DNA from 2 places in the Pseudarthrobacter sp. NPDC058196 genome. Region 2 is predicted to be linked to the other one. Evidence: riboswitches for the same ligand, from Rfam matches in the RefSeq annotation. Region 2 holds a riboswitch; the other holds the start of a gene.
The links. A riboswitch is a leader RNA that binds a small molecule or an ion and turns the genes downstream of it on or off. The one in region 2 is predicted to bind thiamine pyrophosphate.
Positions count from the first base shown of each region.

Region 1: another riboswitch for thiamine pyrophosphate. It lies ahead of thiD (bifunctional hydroxymethylpyrimidine kinase/phosphomethylpyrimidine kinase); the one in region 2 lies ahead of thiO (glycine oxidase ThiO).

Region 1 is NZ_JBHVVN010000001.1:61,130-68,245, forward strand. It holds gene ACFVVC_RS00290 (Rne/Rng family ribonuclease) at 1-920, shown strand, start outside; TPP riboswitch at 1,071-1,168, shown strand; gene thiD (bifunctional hydroxymethylpyrimidine kinase/phosphomethylpyrimidine kinase) at 1,176-2,696, shown strand; gene rplU (50S ribosomal protein L21) at 2,961-3,269, shown strand; gene rpmA (50S ribosomal protein L27) at 3,331-3,594, shown strand; gene obgE (GTPase ObgE) at 3,713-5,302, shown strand; gene proB (glutamate 5-kinase) at 5,292-6,443, shown strand; gene ACFVVC_RS00320 (glutamate-5-semialdehyde dehydrogenase) at 6,470-7,116, shown strand, end outside.
Region 2 is NZ_JBHVVN010000003.1:351,321-358,436, forward strand. It holds gene ACFVVC_RS06615 (thiazole synthase) at 1-127, opposite strand, end outside; gene thiS (sulfur carrier protein ThiS) at 132-368, opposite strand; gene thiO (glycine oxidase ThiO) at 365-1,657, opposite strand; TPP riboswitch at 1,652-1,771, opposite strand; gene thiE (thiamine phosphate synthase) at 1,799-2,491, shown strand; gene ACFVVC_RS06635 (RNB domain-containing ribonuclease) at 2,521-3,999, shown strand; gene ACFVVC_RS06640 (DEAD/DEAH box helicase) at 4,290-5,960, shown strand; gene ACFVVC_RS06645 (DNA-methyltransferase) at 5,969-6,853, shown strand; gene ACFVVC_RS06650 (PHP domain-containing protein) at 6,854-7,116, opposite strand, start outside.

The sequences.
Region 1 (7,116 bases), on a different contig from region 2:
TCGTGGCGGCCGAACACCACGTCCAGCGCGCCGACAACCGTCCCGACACCCGTGGGGAGGCCCACCGCCCGGAGGGGCAGCGGACCGACGCCGGCCAGCCCGGTGCCCGCACCGAGCGGAAACGCCGCCGTGGACGCGGTAGCCAGCAGGCCGAGGCCGTTCCGGCACCGGCGGTGCATGTGCACACCGTCCAACCGGACCCCACCGACGCCGAGCGGCACGCCAAGGCTGAGGCCACCCGGCTTGCCCTGGCGAACATCGCCGCAGCGGCCCACGCGGCGCACCTGCACGACGACGAGCTGGCAGCTGCCCGGCACGCCCCGGCAGGGCAGGCTCCGGCCCCGCAAGCGCCGGTCCAGCCTGCTCCGGCAGCTGACGCGGAGAAGCACGACGCCGATGCGCACGGGCGTCCCGCAGCGGTCCTGACGTTCGGCGGCGAGAAAGTACCGCTTCCGTTCGTGGAGCACGCGGAGGAGCAGCACCCCAAGGCCGCCCTGACGCTGGACCGTCTCGCGGAAGCATTCGCGCACCTCGGCCAGCCGGAATCCGCCGTTGAGGCCGCACCGGAAAACCCCGCAGCCGCTGATGAGGCAACGGAACAGGCCGCGCAGGAAAGCCGGCCGCAGGGCGGCGAAGCCCAGGCGCGCGCCGCGGAAGCACCGGCCGGGAAGGACTACTCCGACCACACGCTGGAGCAGACCAGGCAGCGCAGGCCGCGCCGCCACCGTGCCGCCAGCCGCGCCCAGGGTGCCGCCAACGAAACCGCCGTCCAGCACCATGAGAACGTCCAACCCGCCACCACGGGGCACTCGCACGCAGCGAAGGTCCCCGAGCCCGCGAACCAGCAGGCGGCGGATACCGGCAAGCGCTCCGAGGAACCGATCATCCTCGGCGTGGGCGTCCCGGCTTCGGAGCTGTAAATCCCGGCAGGCCACCGCGTCGATAAGTGAAGTCCCCGCTTCGTGGACTATTCCCCCCGAAAATTCAGGGGGAACAGTCCACGAAGCGGGGACTTCCTGTATCCGGACGCTGTCACCTTCACCGTGCCACCGTGCCACCGGCTAGGCTGGGAATCCGACACGGGGTGCCGCGCAGAAGGCCGGCTGAGATCCACACCCGTTGAACCTGTCCGGCTAGTACCGGCGAAGGGATGTCTGTTGTCTTCGACCCTCTCCATGCCCCTGCCAACTGCCTCCACTGACCCCTTCGGAACCCCTGGGGGCCGCGACATCCCACGCGTCCTCTCCATCGCGGGCTCGGATCCATCCGGCGGAGCAGGAATCCAGGCGGATCTGAAAAGCATTGCAGCGCACGGCGGGTATGGCATGGCCGCCATCACAGCACTCACGGCGCAGAATACCCGCGGCGTCGTGGCCGTCCACGTTCCGCCTGCTGCATTTTTGGCCCAGCAACTCGATGCCGTCAGCGACGACATCACCATCGACGCCGTCAAGATTGGCATGCTCGGCGACGAAGCGGTGATCCGCACGGTCAGGCAGTGGCTCGAGAAGGTGCGTCCCGCCGTCGTGGTCCTGGACCCGGTGATGGTGGCCACCAGCGGCGACCGGCTGCTGAAGGAATCCGCCGAAGCCGCCCTCCGCGACCTGCTGCCGCTTGCCCACCTCATCACCCCCAACCTTCCGGAACTGGCCATGCTCGTGGGCGAAGAACCCGCGGGGGACTGGGAAGCCGCACTGGAGCAGGGCAGGCGCCTGGCGGATGCCACAGGCGCCACCGTCCTGGTCAAGGGCGGACACCTGTCAGGGGAGGGCTGCCCGGACGCACTGGTGAACACCGCCGGCCTGCTGGCCCGTGACGTCGTGGAAGTGCCTGGCGCCCGCGTCAACACCGGCAACAGCCACGGCACGGGTTGTTCGCTGTCCTCTGCCATGGCAACGGTCCAGGCGCGGCTGGGCGACTGGGAGGCGTCACTGCGGACGGTCAAGCCTTGGCTGGCCGGAGCGCTTGAGGAGTCCGGCCAGCTGGAGGTGGGCCAGGGGAGCGGACCCGTGCACCACTTCCACCATGTACGGCCCCACCTCCGGGAAGGCGGCTTCGCGGCACGGCTTTGGGCCGAAGCCCGGCAGGACCTGGCGGATATTTACGCCCTGGACTTCATCCTCGGCCTGGTCTCGGGCGAACTGGCCGAGAAGGACTTCGCCTACTATCTCGCCCAGGACGCCCAGTACCTGAACGGATACTCCCGGGTGCTGGCCCGGGCCAGCGCCCTGGCCCCCTCCGAGGCGGAGCAGCTGTTCTGGGCAGGCTCGGCCCGGCAGTGCCTGGAGGTGGAATCGGAGCTGCACCGCTCGTGGCTCAGCACCCGGCCCGGGCAGACGGGCCTTGGGCCGGTCACCAAGTCCTACGTTGACCACCTCACTGCCGTCTCGGCGTCGGGCAGCTATGCCGTCCTGGCCGCTGCTGTCCTTCCCTGCTTCTGGCTCTACGCCGAGGTTGGCAGGACACTGCACGCCCAGTTCCTCGCGGCAGGCGAACCGGACGGGCACGCCTACGCTGCGTGGATCCGCACCTATGCCGACGAAGGCTTCGCTGAGGCCACCCGGCAGGCCATCGCCATCGTGGACGAGGCCGGACGGAAGGCCTCCGACCACGAACAGGCGGCCATGGTGACGGCGTTCAAGCAGTCCTGCCGGCTTGAAATGGAATTCTTCGACGCGCCGCGCATCCACTCCTGACGACCGATGGCGGCGCCCCGGCTACAATGGATACGCACGGTTGCGGCGCTGCATGCCAGGTTGTGGTTACTATCACAGCCGGCCCTCCGGAACCAGCCTCATTTGCGGCTGGAGACGGATTTAGCGTATTCTGGATCTTCGGTGCTTACGCCAACACTTGGGTTATGACCCCACGGCGTTGAGGCACAGCGAGAAACCAGGCTTTTATTGAGTCGGTTCCGCACGCAAATTTTGTTATAAACGTCGAGAGAAGTGAGTTCCCAAGTGGTGTACGCGATTGTCCGCGCAGGCGGCCGCCAAGAGAAGGTTTCCGTTGGAGACTTCGTTACCCTGAACCGCGTCGCCGGTGGAGCCGGCAGCACCATTGAGCTGCCCGCACTGCTCCTGGTTGACGGTGACAAGGTCACCTCCGCAGCCAAGGACCTGGCCAAGGTAACTGTTACGGCTGAAATCCTCCAGGACCTGCGTGGTCCTAAGATTGTCATCCAGAAGTTCAAGAACAAGACCGGCTACAAGAAGCGCCAGGGTCACCGCCAGGAACTGACCAAGGTCAAGATCACCGGCATCAAGTAACCACCGGTTACTGTTCAGGCATTTCAACAGATTCCCCAGAATTTAGAGGCAGGCATTTCAGATGGCACATAAAAAGGGCGCGAGCTCCACTCGCAACGGTCGCGATTCCAACGCACAGTACCTCGGCGTCAAGCGCTTCGGTGGCCAGGTCGTTTCCGCAGGCGAGATCATCGTCCGCCAGCGTGGCACCCACTTCCACCCGGGTGCCGGCGTAGGCCGCGGCGGTGACGACACCCTGTTCGCACTGACCCCGGGCGCCGTTGAATTCGGCACCCGCCGCGGACGTCGCGTGGTCAACATCGTTGCTGCTGCAGCCGCAGAGTAACAACCAGTCTTGAAGCGGTGGAGCGGGCCTGAGGGCCCGCTCCACTGTTCTTTTAACAGCATTACAATCGTTGTGGCGTCCCCGGGCGCCGCGTAAACAGCATTCTGAGGAGATCCACGTGGCCAGCTTTGTAGACCGGGTAGTACTGCACGTATCCGGCGGAACCGGCGGCCATGGATGCGTTTCCGTCCACCGTGAGAAGTTCAAGCCCCTCGGCGGGCCCGACGGCGGCAACGGCGGCAACGGCGGCGACGTGATCCTCAGGGTGGACCACCAGACCACCACGCTCCTGGATTACCACCACGCCCCGCACCGGCACGCCAGCAACGGCGGTCCCGGCATGGGCGACTGGCGCGGCGGCAAGAACGGCGAAACGCTGATCCTCCCCGTACCGGACGGCACCGTGGTCAAATCCAAGGACGGCACCGTGCTGGCTGACCTCGTCGGCGAGGGGGCGGAGTTCGTGGCCGCTGCCGGGGGGATTGGCGGGCTCGGCAACGCCGCCCTGTCCTCGCAGAAGCGGCGCGCCCCCGGGTTTGCCCTGCTGGGAATCGAAGGCGACTCCCGCGATGTTGTCCTTGAACTGAAGTCCATTGCGGACATCGCCCTGGTGGGCTTCCCGTCTGCGGGCAAGTCCAGCCTGATCGCCGCAATGTCGGCCGCCCGGCCCAAGATCGCCGACTACCCCTTCACAACCCTGATCCCCAACCTGGGCGTCGTGCAGGCCGGCGATGTCCGCTTCACCATCGCCGACGTCCCGGGCCTGATCGAAGGCGCCAGCGAAGGCAAGGGCCTGGGGCACAACTTCCTGCGCCACGTTGAGCGTTGCGCCGCCCTGGTCCACGTGCTTGACTGCGGCACCCTCGAATCCGAGCGCGATCCGCTCTCGGACCTCGCCATCATTGAAGGCGAACTCGAAAAGTACGCGGTGGACATGAGCTACGCAGGCTCCGACGGCCAGGTGGTTCCCCTCAACCACCGCCCCCGCCTCGTGGCACTGAACAAAGTGGACCTGCCCGACGGCAAGGACATGGCCGAATTCGTGCGCCCCGAACTGGAATCGCGCGGATACCGCGTCTTCGAGGTCTCCGCCACCAGCCACGAGGGCCTGCGCCAGCTCGGCTTCGCCATGGCCGAAATCGTCCAAGCCGCCCGCGACGCTGTCGCCGCCGAACCGCCCAAGGTCCAGCCCGTCGTGCTGCGGCCCCGCGCCGTCAATGAAACCGGGTTCAAGATCCGCCGCGAGGAAAAGAACCTGGAACCGCTGTTCCGCGTCCTCGGCGAGAAGCCCGAGCGCTGGGTCAAGCAGACTGACTTCACCAACGAGGAAGCCATCGGCTACCTTGCGGACCGGCTGGCCAAGCTTGGCGTGGAAACCGAACTGTTCAGGCAGGGTGCCAAGCCGGGGGATACCGTGGTCATTGGTGAGGACGACGGCGTCGTCTTCGACTGGGAGCCCACCATGATGGCAGGCGCCGAACTCCTGGCTTCACCCCGTGGCACGGACGTCCGGTTCGCTGATATCGGCGACCGCCCCACGCGCAGCCAGAAGCGTGAGGAGCAGCAGGAACGCCGCGACGCCAAGGCTGCCGCCCGTGCCGAACTCGAGGCAGAACGCAAGGCCGGTGTTTGGACCGAGTCCGTCAGCGGACGCCGTGCTGCCAACCCCGTTCAGGACAGCGGAATGGAAGCGGACGATGACCTCTAGGGTCGTGGACACGGCGCCCGCCGCGGGCTCCGTGGACAGAAGCCTGCTGGCAGGTGCCCGCCGCATCGTGGTGAAGGTGGGATCCTCCTCACTCACCAGCATCAAGGGCGGCATTTCCGAGGAGTCGCTCACCGCACTGGCCGACGCCCTCGCCGCCAAGCGCAACGCGGGTGCCGAAATCATCCTGGTGTCCTCCGGCGCCATCGCCGCCGGGCTGGCCCCGCTGGGGCTGGCCAAGCGTCCCCGGGACCTGGCCACCCAGCAGGCCGCGGCCAGCGTGGGCCAGGGCCTTCTCATGGCCCGGTACACCCAGGCGTTCGGTGCCCATGGGGTCACCGTCAGCCAGGTCCTGCTCACGGCGGAGGACCTGATGCGGCGCAGCCAGCACACCAATGCCCTCCGCGCCATGGACCGGCTCCTCAACCTTGGCGTGGTCCCCGTCGTGAACGAGAACGACACCGTGGCCACCCACGAAATCCGCTTTGGCGACAACGACCGGCTCGCCGCCCTGGTGGCGCACCTGGTCCGCGCTGACGCGCTCGTGCTGCTGTCCGACGTCGACGCCCTCTACGACGGTCCGCCCGCCCACGGTGCCAAGCGCATCCCGCTGGTCACCGGGGCACGCGACCTTGAGGGCGTGTCCATTGGCAAAGCAGGCAAGGCCGGAGTGGGCACCGGCGGAATGATGACCAAGGTGGAAGCGGCCAGCATGGCGGCAGGCTCGGGAATCCACGCCCTGGTCACGTCCACGCCCAACGCGGCCGCGGCCCTGAACGGCGAGGACGTCGGCACCTGGTTCTCGGTTAACGGCTCGCGCAAGCCCGTGCGCCTCCTGTGGCTGGCCCATGTCGCCTCCGTGCAGGGCCGCCTGGTCCTGGACGACGGCGCGGTGCGGGCTGTGCGCCACCACCACACGTCCCTGCTCCCTGCGGGCATCTCGGCCGTGCACGGCGACTTTGAAGCGGGCGACGCCGTTGAACTGGCCGGTGCCGACGGCACCGTTGTCGCCCGGGGACTGGTCAACTACTCCTCCCAGGAGCTGCCGCACATGCTCGGGCGCTCCACCCGGGAGCTGGGCGAGGAACTGGGCAGCGGCTATGACCGCGAAGTTGTTCATGTAGACGACCTGGTGCTGGTCTAAACGGGCGGCTCGCCTAAACTTGGACCATGACTGAAGCCCTGACCCACGCTGCTGTTAATACCGGAACCACTGCTGCCCACGAGCAGCCGGGTCCGGCGGCAGGACAGGAAGCAGGGGTGCCGGACGACGCGCCTGACGTCGAAGCGGCGGTCCACGCCATCGCGGACCGGTCCCGCCACGCAGCCCGCCGTATGGCCACCGCCAACCGGGCATGGAAAGACCGCGGCCTCCGCGCGGTGGGAGCAGCCCTGCAGGAGAACGTGCAGGCCATCCTCGCCGCCAATGCCATGGACGTGCGGCGCGGCCGGGACAACGGCACCTCCAAGGCGCTCCTGGACAGGCTCACCCTCACCGAAAGCCGCGTTGACGGCTTGGTGGCGGCCCTTGAGAACCTGGCCAACCTCCCGGACCCCGTAGGCAACGTGGTCCGCGGGCAAACCCTCCCCAACGGATTGCGCCTCCGCCAGGTCAACGTGCCCATGGGCGTAGTGGCAGCCATCTACGAGGCACGACCCAACGTCACCGTGGACATCGCTGGACTGGCGCTCAAGAGCGGCAATGCCGTCATCCTGCGCGGCGGCAGTGCAGCAGAAGCCACCAACCAGGTGCTGGTGCGGGTATTGCGCGAAGCCCTCGAATCCGTGGGCCTGCCGGCGGACGCCGTCCAGACGGT
Region 2 (7,116 bases):
CCAGTCCGTCCAGGCTGGGCGCACCGCCGGTGCCCATGATGAGCCGGGATCCCAGGGCGAGGCCGTCGATCACCAGTGCGTCGTCGGCGGCGTGGCTTGCGGTGTTGATGGTGCCGGTTTCGGTCATGGTGTCAGCCTCCCTGAACTGCGGTGACGAGTTCGATGTCGTCGCCGTCGGCGAGCGCGGTACCGAACCATTGGCTGCGCGGCACCACTTGGGCGTTGTGTGCGACGGCGACGCCCAGTTTCCCGCCGTCCGTCGCCTGGCCGTTGGGAGCCAGCGGCCGCCCGGTGACCTGGCTGACGAGCGTGGTGATGGAGGCGCCGTCGTCCACTGAGTGCGGGTTTCCGTTGAGGGTGATGTTCACGCTGTCTCCTTCATGTGGGGGCTTGGTACGGCCACGGCCGGCCTGGAAAAACGGTCCGGGCTGAACGGCGCCCAGCGGGGATCGGCTGCGCCGTCCAGCAGTGCTGCGCAGATCGCCGCTGCGGCAGGAGTGAGCAGGACTCCGTGCCGGAAGAACCCCGTGGCGATGATCAGCCCCGGTATGTGCCCGTCCGCTGGACCGCCGGATCCCATGGACACCGCAACCCGGCCCAGCAGGGGTGCATTGTCGGGGGTCCCGGGGCGCGCACGGGCGGTGCATTCCAGGAGTTCGAGTTCGGCGACGGCGGGAACCAGCGCCTGGGCGTCCCGGAGCAGCTGGTACACGCTGCCGGCGCTCACGGCGTCGGAGAGCGCGTCCTCCCGTTGGGAGGCGCCGATAACCACCGTCCCGTCCTCCCGGGGCACGATGTACACCGGGATCCCGTGGACCAGCCCGCGCACCGTGGCGGTAACCAGCGGGCGGAGGTGCCGGGGCACGGAAAGCCGGAGGATGTCCCCGTGCACCGGGCGCAGAGGCAGTTCAAGGCCGTGGGGCAGGCCGTCCAGGGACGCGGCGTGCAGGCCGTTGGCCACCACCGTTTCCGCCGCCAGGACAGTGCTGCCGCTCCCCAGGCGGACGCCGGCCACCGTCCCGTCTCTCCACAGCAGTCCGGCCGCGCGTTCCGGTACTGCATACCCCTCACCGGCGCCGGCGACCGCCAGCTCCGGGGTTTCGCGCGCTCCTGCGGCGAGGGCCAGCCGCACGGACGCTATCAGTTTCCTCGGGTCCACCTGGTGGTCCGCCGGGGTGTCCAGCGCGCATGAGATCCCCGGGCTCAGCAGGGGTTCGCGGCTGCGGGCTTCACGCACGGTCAACGGTTCCACCTCCAGGCCGCTGGCCTGCTGCACTGCGCGCAGGTCCATCAGCGCCCGCCGGTCTGCGGCGTCGACACCGACGGCGAGGGTGGGGGTCGTCAGGTAGCCGGTCCCGGCACCGGCTGCGGCGGCGGCGACGCCGGCAGCGAAGCCAGGCCAACGGGATGATGCGTCGAGCATGAGGTCCAGGAGGTCCTCTTCCTGGTAGTGCAGCTCGCTGACGGGGGCCAGCATGCCGGCAGCGGCCCAGCTGGCGCCGGCCCCTGGTGCGTCATCGATGAGCACAACGGACCGACCGGAGCGCTGGACTTCCCAGGCGATTCCGTGTCCCACCACTCCCGCACCGATGACGGCGACGTCGGCCCGGATGGCGTCGTCGGCAGGCCCGGGCAGGCAGTTCTTGGAGGTAGCCATGGCGTGGTTCCTTCCCTACGCCGGTATTAGCCGGATCAGGTCAAGCGGTCGGCTCTGACGCCCTCTCAGCCCGGCGCTTTGTGACAGCTGCCGCGGGCTCCCGCAGTACCAGCCCAGTTTAGAGGAACTAGGCTGGCAGGCATGAATATGTCCCCTTCCTCCTTTCCTGCCCTTGGGGCGGCCCGACTGTACCTCTGCACGGACGCGCGCCGGGACCGCGGCGACTTTGCCCGGTTCGTGGATGCCGCGTTCGCCGGCGGCGTGGACATTATCCAGTTGCGCGACAAGGGCATTGAAGCCGCAGAGGAACTGGACCTGCTGGCGGTCTTGAAGGATGCGGCGGTGCGCCACGGGCGGCTGTGGGCCGTCAACGACCGGGCCGACATCGCTGTCCTGTCCGGCGCACCGGTGTTCCACATCGGCCAAAAGGACCTTCCGCTGGCTGCCGCCCGCACGCTGGTGAACGGCAATGCCGCCGTCGGGCTGTCCAGCCACAGCCCGGACCAGGTCGATGCCGCACTCGCCGCCGCTGCCGGACCCTCCCACCTGGACTATTTCTGTGTGGGACCTGTCTGGGCCACGCCCACCAAACCGGGCCGGACCGCCGTCGGGCTTGACCTGGTCAAGTATGCCGCCAGGGCCGCCGCGGAGGCATCCAACCCGGTGCCGTGGTTTGCCATCGGGGGCATCGACCACGGGAACGTTCACCAGGTGGCGGAGGCTGGTGCACGAAGGATCGTGGTGGTCCGTGCCATTACCGAGGCGGCGGATCCCGCGGCCGCTGCCGCCTCCTTGCTCGACGCGCTGGACGCTGCCGGCCCCGGGCCTGCGTAAACCCAGGACTTGGAGTTACGCTGACTTTTGTGTCACATCATCGGTTGGCTCCCAATGTCCGCGACCATCGGAACGCCTTGGAAGAGGCACTGGGTGCGTTGCGGGCCGAACTAGAACTGCCAGGGCCTTATCCGGCAGCGGCCGTGGACGATGCCCGCGCCGCCGTCGCGGCCCTGAAGCTGCCGTCCTATGACCTGACCGCCGTTGAGTTCGTGACCATTGACCCCGCCTCGTCCACGGACCTGGACCAGGCCGTGTTCATCGAGCCGGACGGGAGCGGCTACCGGGTGCTGTACGCGATAGCCGATGTTCCGGCCTTCGTGGTGCCGGGTGGTCCGCTGGATACCGAAACCAGGCGCCGCGGACAAACGTTCTACGCCCCCGACGGCCGCATCCCGCTGCACCCGGAGGTCATCAGCGAAGGTGCCGGGAGCCTGCTGCCGGGCCAGGAGTGTTCGGCTTTCGTCTGGGAATTCATGCTCGACGCCGACGCAGCGGTGATGTCCGTGGGCGTCAGGCGGGCGCGGATCCGCAGCCGCGACAAGCTCAGCTACAAAGGGGCACAGGCCGCCCTGGACGCCGGCACCGCTCCCCCCGTGCTGGAGCTCCTCCGGGACGTGGGGCTGAAACGGGTGGCGCTGGAGCGGGCGCGCGGGGGCGCCAGCCTCAACATGCCGGAGCAGGAGATCGTGCAGCTGCCCGACGGCGGCTACCGGATCGACGCCGCCCCGCAGCTTCCCGTGGAGGACTGGAACGCGCAGATTTCGCTGATGACGGGAATGGCCGCCGCCCAGCTCATGCTGGAAGGCAAGGTGGGCATCCTGCGCACCATGCCGGCCCCGGATGAGCGGTCGCTGAGGCATTTCCGGCTGCAGACCGAGGTGCTGGGCAGGCCGTGGGACGGCGAAGTCAGCTACGGCGAGTACCTGCGCTCGCTGGACCCCACCGATCCCCGCCAGCTGGCCATCATGCATTCGGCCGGGATGCTGTTCCGCGGTGCGTCCTACACCGCGTTTGACGGGACAGTCCCGGACGACGGTATCCAGTCCGCCATCGGAGCCGCCTACGCCCACACCACCGCCCCGCTGCGGCGGCTGGTGGATCGTTTCGTGCTGGTGATCTGCGAGGCCCTCAGCAACGGCGGGGATGTTCCGGGCTGGGCGCGGGAGGCGTTGCCGCTGCTGCCGGGAATCATGGCCGGTTCCGACCAGCTGGCGTCGCGGATGGAGCGGATGGCGCTGGACACTGTGGAGGCGGCACTGCTGTTGAACCACATCGGCCAGGAATTCGACGCGATCGTGATTTCCGGGTCGAAGCCCCAGAACGGGAACGGCAACGGGGCAGCGAAGAACGGCAACGGGAACGGCAGTTCCGGGATCATCCAGATCGCCGAACCGGCTGTCACCGCCCGCTGCGCAGGCGAGCTGACGTCCGGTACCAAGGTGCGCGTCCGGCTGCTGTCCTCCGATATCACCACCCGGCAGATCCACTTCGAACTGGTTCCATAGGGCCCTGCGGACGCGGCAGGAACGGCCAAGACAGGGATCTTGTCCCTGTACGGCTAGACTGGGAGGGTAGAACTGGATGCCCGGTCGTTGATTTCCTTGATTTGAAACCAACAAGCCCGCCCCTACGCGATCTTGAGATTTGCCCGTTGGTCACCAGTGCCAGCATTAGATAGCCCGCGATCGGCTTCCACTGGATTTGCTTGCGCGCCCGAGCGTGCTCCGGAACGGCCAGGATTGGCCGGCCCGTTGAGCAGGCAGCGCCATTGCCCAAATGAATAAGGAAACTCCCCGTGAGTGAATTGCATACCCACCAGCTCCTGACCGATGCGTCCGGCACCGAGACCATCGAGCCGGAAGAGACCATTATCTCGGACGAAACGCCGCACGAGATCGCGGAGAAGTCGTTTGCCGACTACAACGTCCGCGCGGACATTGTCGAGTCCCTGGCCGACGCCGGGATCACGCACCCCTTCCCCATCCAGGCCATGACCCTGCCCGTGGCACTGGCAGGCCACGACATCATTGGCCAGGCCAAGACCGGTACCGGCAAGACCCTTGGCTTCGGCATCCCGGCGCTGCAGCGGGTCATCGGACAGGACGACCCCGGCTACGCCAATTTGGCTGTACCGGGCGCCCCGCAGGCCCTGGTCATTGTCCCCACCCGCGAATTGGCCGTGCAGGTGGCCAACGACCTCCAGACGGCCTCTCGCAAGCGCAACGCGAGGATCACCACCATCTATGGTGGCCGCGCCTACGAGCCCCAGGTTGAAGCACTCCAGCAGGGCGTCGAAGTGGTGGTGGGCACCCCCGGGCGCCTGATCGACCTGTACAAGCAGAAGCACCTGAGCCTGAAAAACGTCAAAATCGTCATCCTTGACGAGGCGGACGAAATGCTGGACCTTGGGTTCCTGCCGGACGTTGAGACCCTCATCGCCGGAACCCCGGCTGTCCGCCAGACGCTCCTGTTCTCGGCAACGATGCCCGGCCCCGTCATCGCGATGGCGCGCCGCTACATGACCCAGCCCACCCACATCCGGGCAGCCGATCCGGACGATGAAGGCCTCACCAAGCGCGACATCCGCCAACTCATCTACCGTGCACACAGCATGGACAAGACCGAAGTGGTGGCACGCATCCTGCAGGCCAAGGGCCGTGGCCGGACCATCATCTTCACCAAGACCAAGCGCACCGCCGCCAAGGTGGCCGAGGAACTGGTGGACCGCGGCTTCGCGGCCGCAGCCATCCACGGCGACCTGGGCCAGGGCGCACGTGAGCAGGCGCTCCGGGCGTTCCGCAACAACAAGGTGGATGTGCTGGTTGCAACGGACGTCGCTGCCCGCGGCATCGACGTGGACGATGTCACCCACGTGATCAACTACCAGTGCGTCGAGGACGAAAAGATCTACCTGCACCGGGTGGGCCGCACCGGCCGCGCCGGGAACAAGGGCACTGCCGTCACGTTCGTCGACTGGGACGACATGCCGCGCTGGGCGCTGATCAACAAAGCCTTGGGCCTGAGTGTTCCCGAACCTGTGGAAACCTACTCCTCCTCCCCGCACCTCTACAGTGACCTCGACATCCCCGAAGGCACCAAGGGCCGTTTGCCGCGTGACAAGCGGACCCTCGCCGGTGTTGACGCAGAGGTGCTGGAGGACCTGGGCGAGACCGGAAAGAAGAACAGCCGCGGCGGCCGGGACGCCTCGCGTTCCCGCGAGCGGGACGGCCGTGGACGTGGAAAGGACGACGGCGGCAAGGCCGGCGGCCGGGATTCCGCCCGCTCCCGTGAGCGCCGTCGTCGTACCTCCGACTCCGCCGCACCTGCCGCCGAAGCCGCTGCCCCCGCTGCCGACGGCGACCAGCCCTCGCGCACCCGCCGTCCCAGGACCCGCACCCGCCGCCGCAACGGCGAAGTGGTTGCCGCCGCGGACAAGGGCACCCAGCCCGGCAGCTCCGAGGGCTAACTGCGTCGATGACAGACACTGTTTGGGCGCCGGACGGCAGCAGCCTGGTGGTTCACGCGGACAACGCGGAGTACCTCCCAACGCTGCCGGACGGCGCCTTCACGTTAATCTACGTGGATCCGCCCTTCAACACGGGCAGGCCCCAGCAGCGGCAGGAAACCCGGATGGTGGCCAATGCCGAAGGCAGCGGGGACCGGGTGGGTTTCAAGGGCCGTTCCTATGACACCATCAAGGGCGCCCTGCACCGCTACGACGACGCCTTCAGCGACTACTGGTCCTTCCTGGAACCTCGGCTGGTGGAGGCTTGGCGTCTGCTGGCCGACGACGGCACCCTGTACCTGCACCTGGACTACCGCGAAGTGCACTACGCCAAGGTAATGCTGGACGCCATCTTCGGCCGGGCGTGCTTCCTGAATGAGGTCATCTGGGCGTACGACTATGGTGCCCGGGCCAAGAACCGGTGGCCCACCAAGCACGACAACATCCTGGTGTATGTGAAGAACCCCGCCAAATACCACTTCGACAACGCCGAGGTGGATCGCGAACCCTACATGGCCCCCGGGCTGGTGACGCCGGCCAAGCGCGAACTGGGCAAGCTGCCTACGGACGTCTGGTGGCACACCATCGTCTCACCCACCGGCAAGGAAAAGACCGGGTACCCCACCCAGAAACCGGAAGGACTGGTCCGCCGGATTGTCGCCGCCTCGTCCCGCCCCGGGGACTGGTGCCTGGACTTCTTTGCCGGCTCCGGCACTTTGGGCGCCGTGGCGGCCAAGCTTGGCCGGAAGTTCGTATGCGTGGACCAGAACCAGCCGGCGATCGACATCATGGCCAAAAGGCTCGGTGCGCACGCCACCCTGGCCACGTACCAGCCAACTGACGCGTCGCACTGATCAGGGGCGGATGACCGCCGCCCCGGTGCCCAGTTCCTCGATCCGTGCCAGCATCTCGGGGGCAGTAACGTTCTCGCCGAGCAGGTTGGGTTTGCCCGTGCCGTGGTAGTCGGAGGAGCCAGTGACCACCAGGCCGTGCTTGGCGGCGAGCTTGCGTAAAAACGCCCGCCCCTCTTCCGGATTGTCCCGGTGGTCGATCTCCAGTCCCACCAGGCCGGCGTCGATCATCTCCCGGTAGGTCCGTTCCCCCACGATCCGGCCCC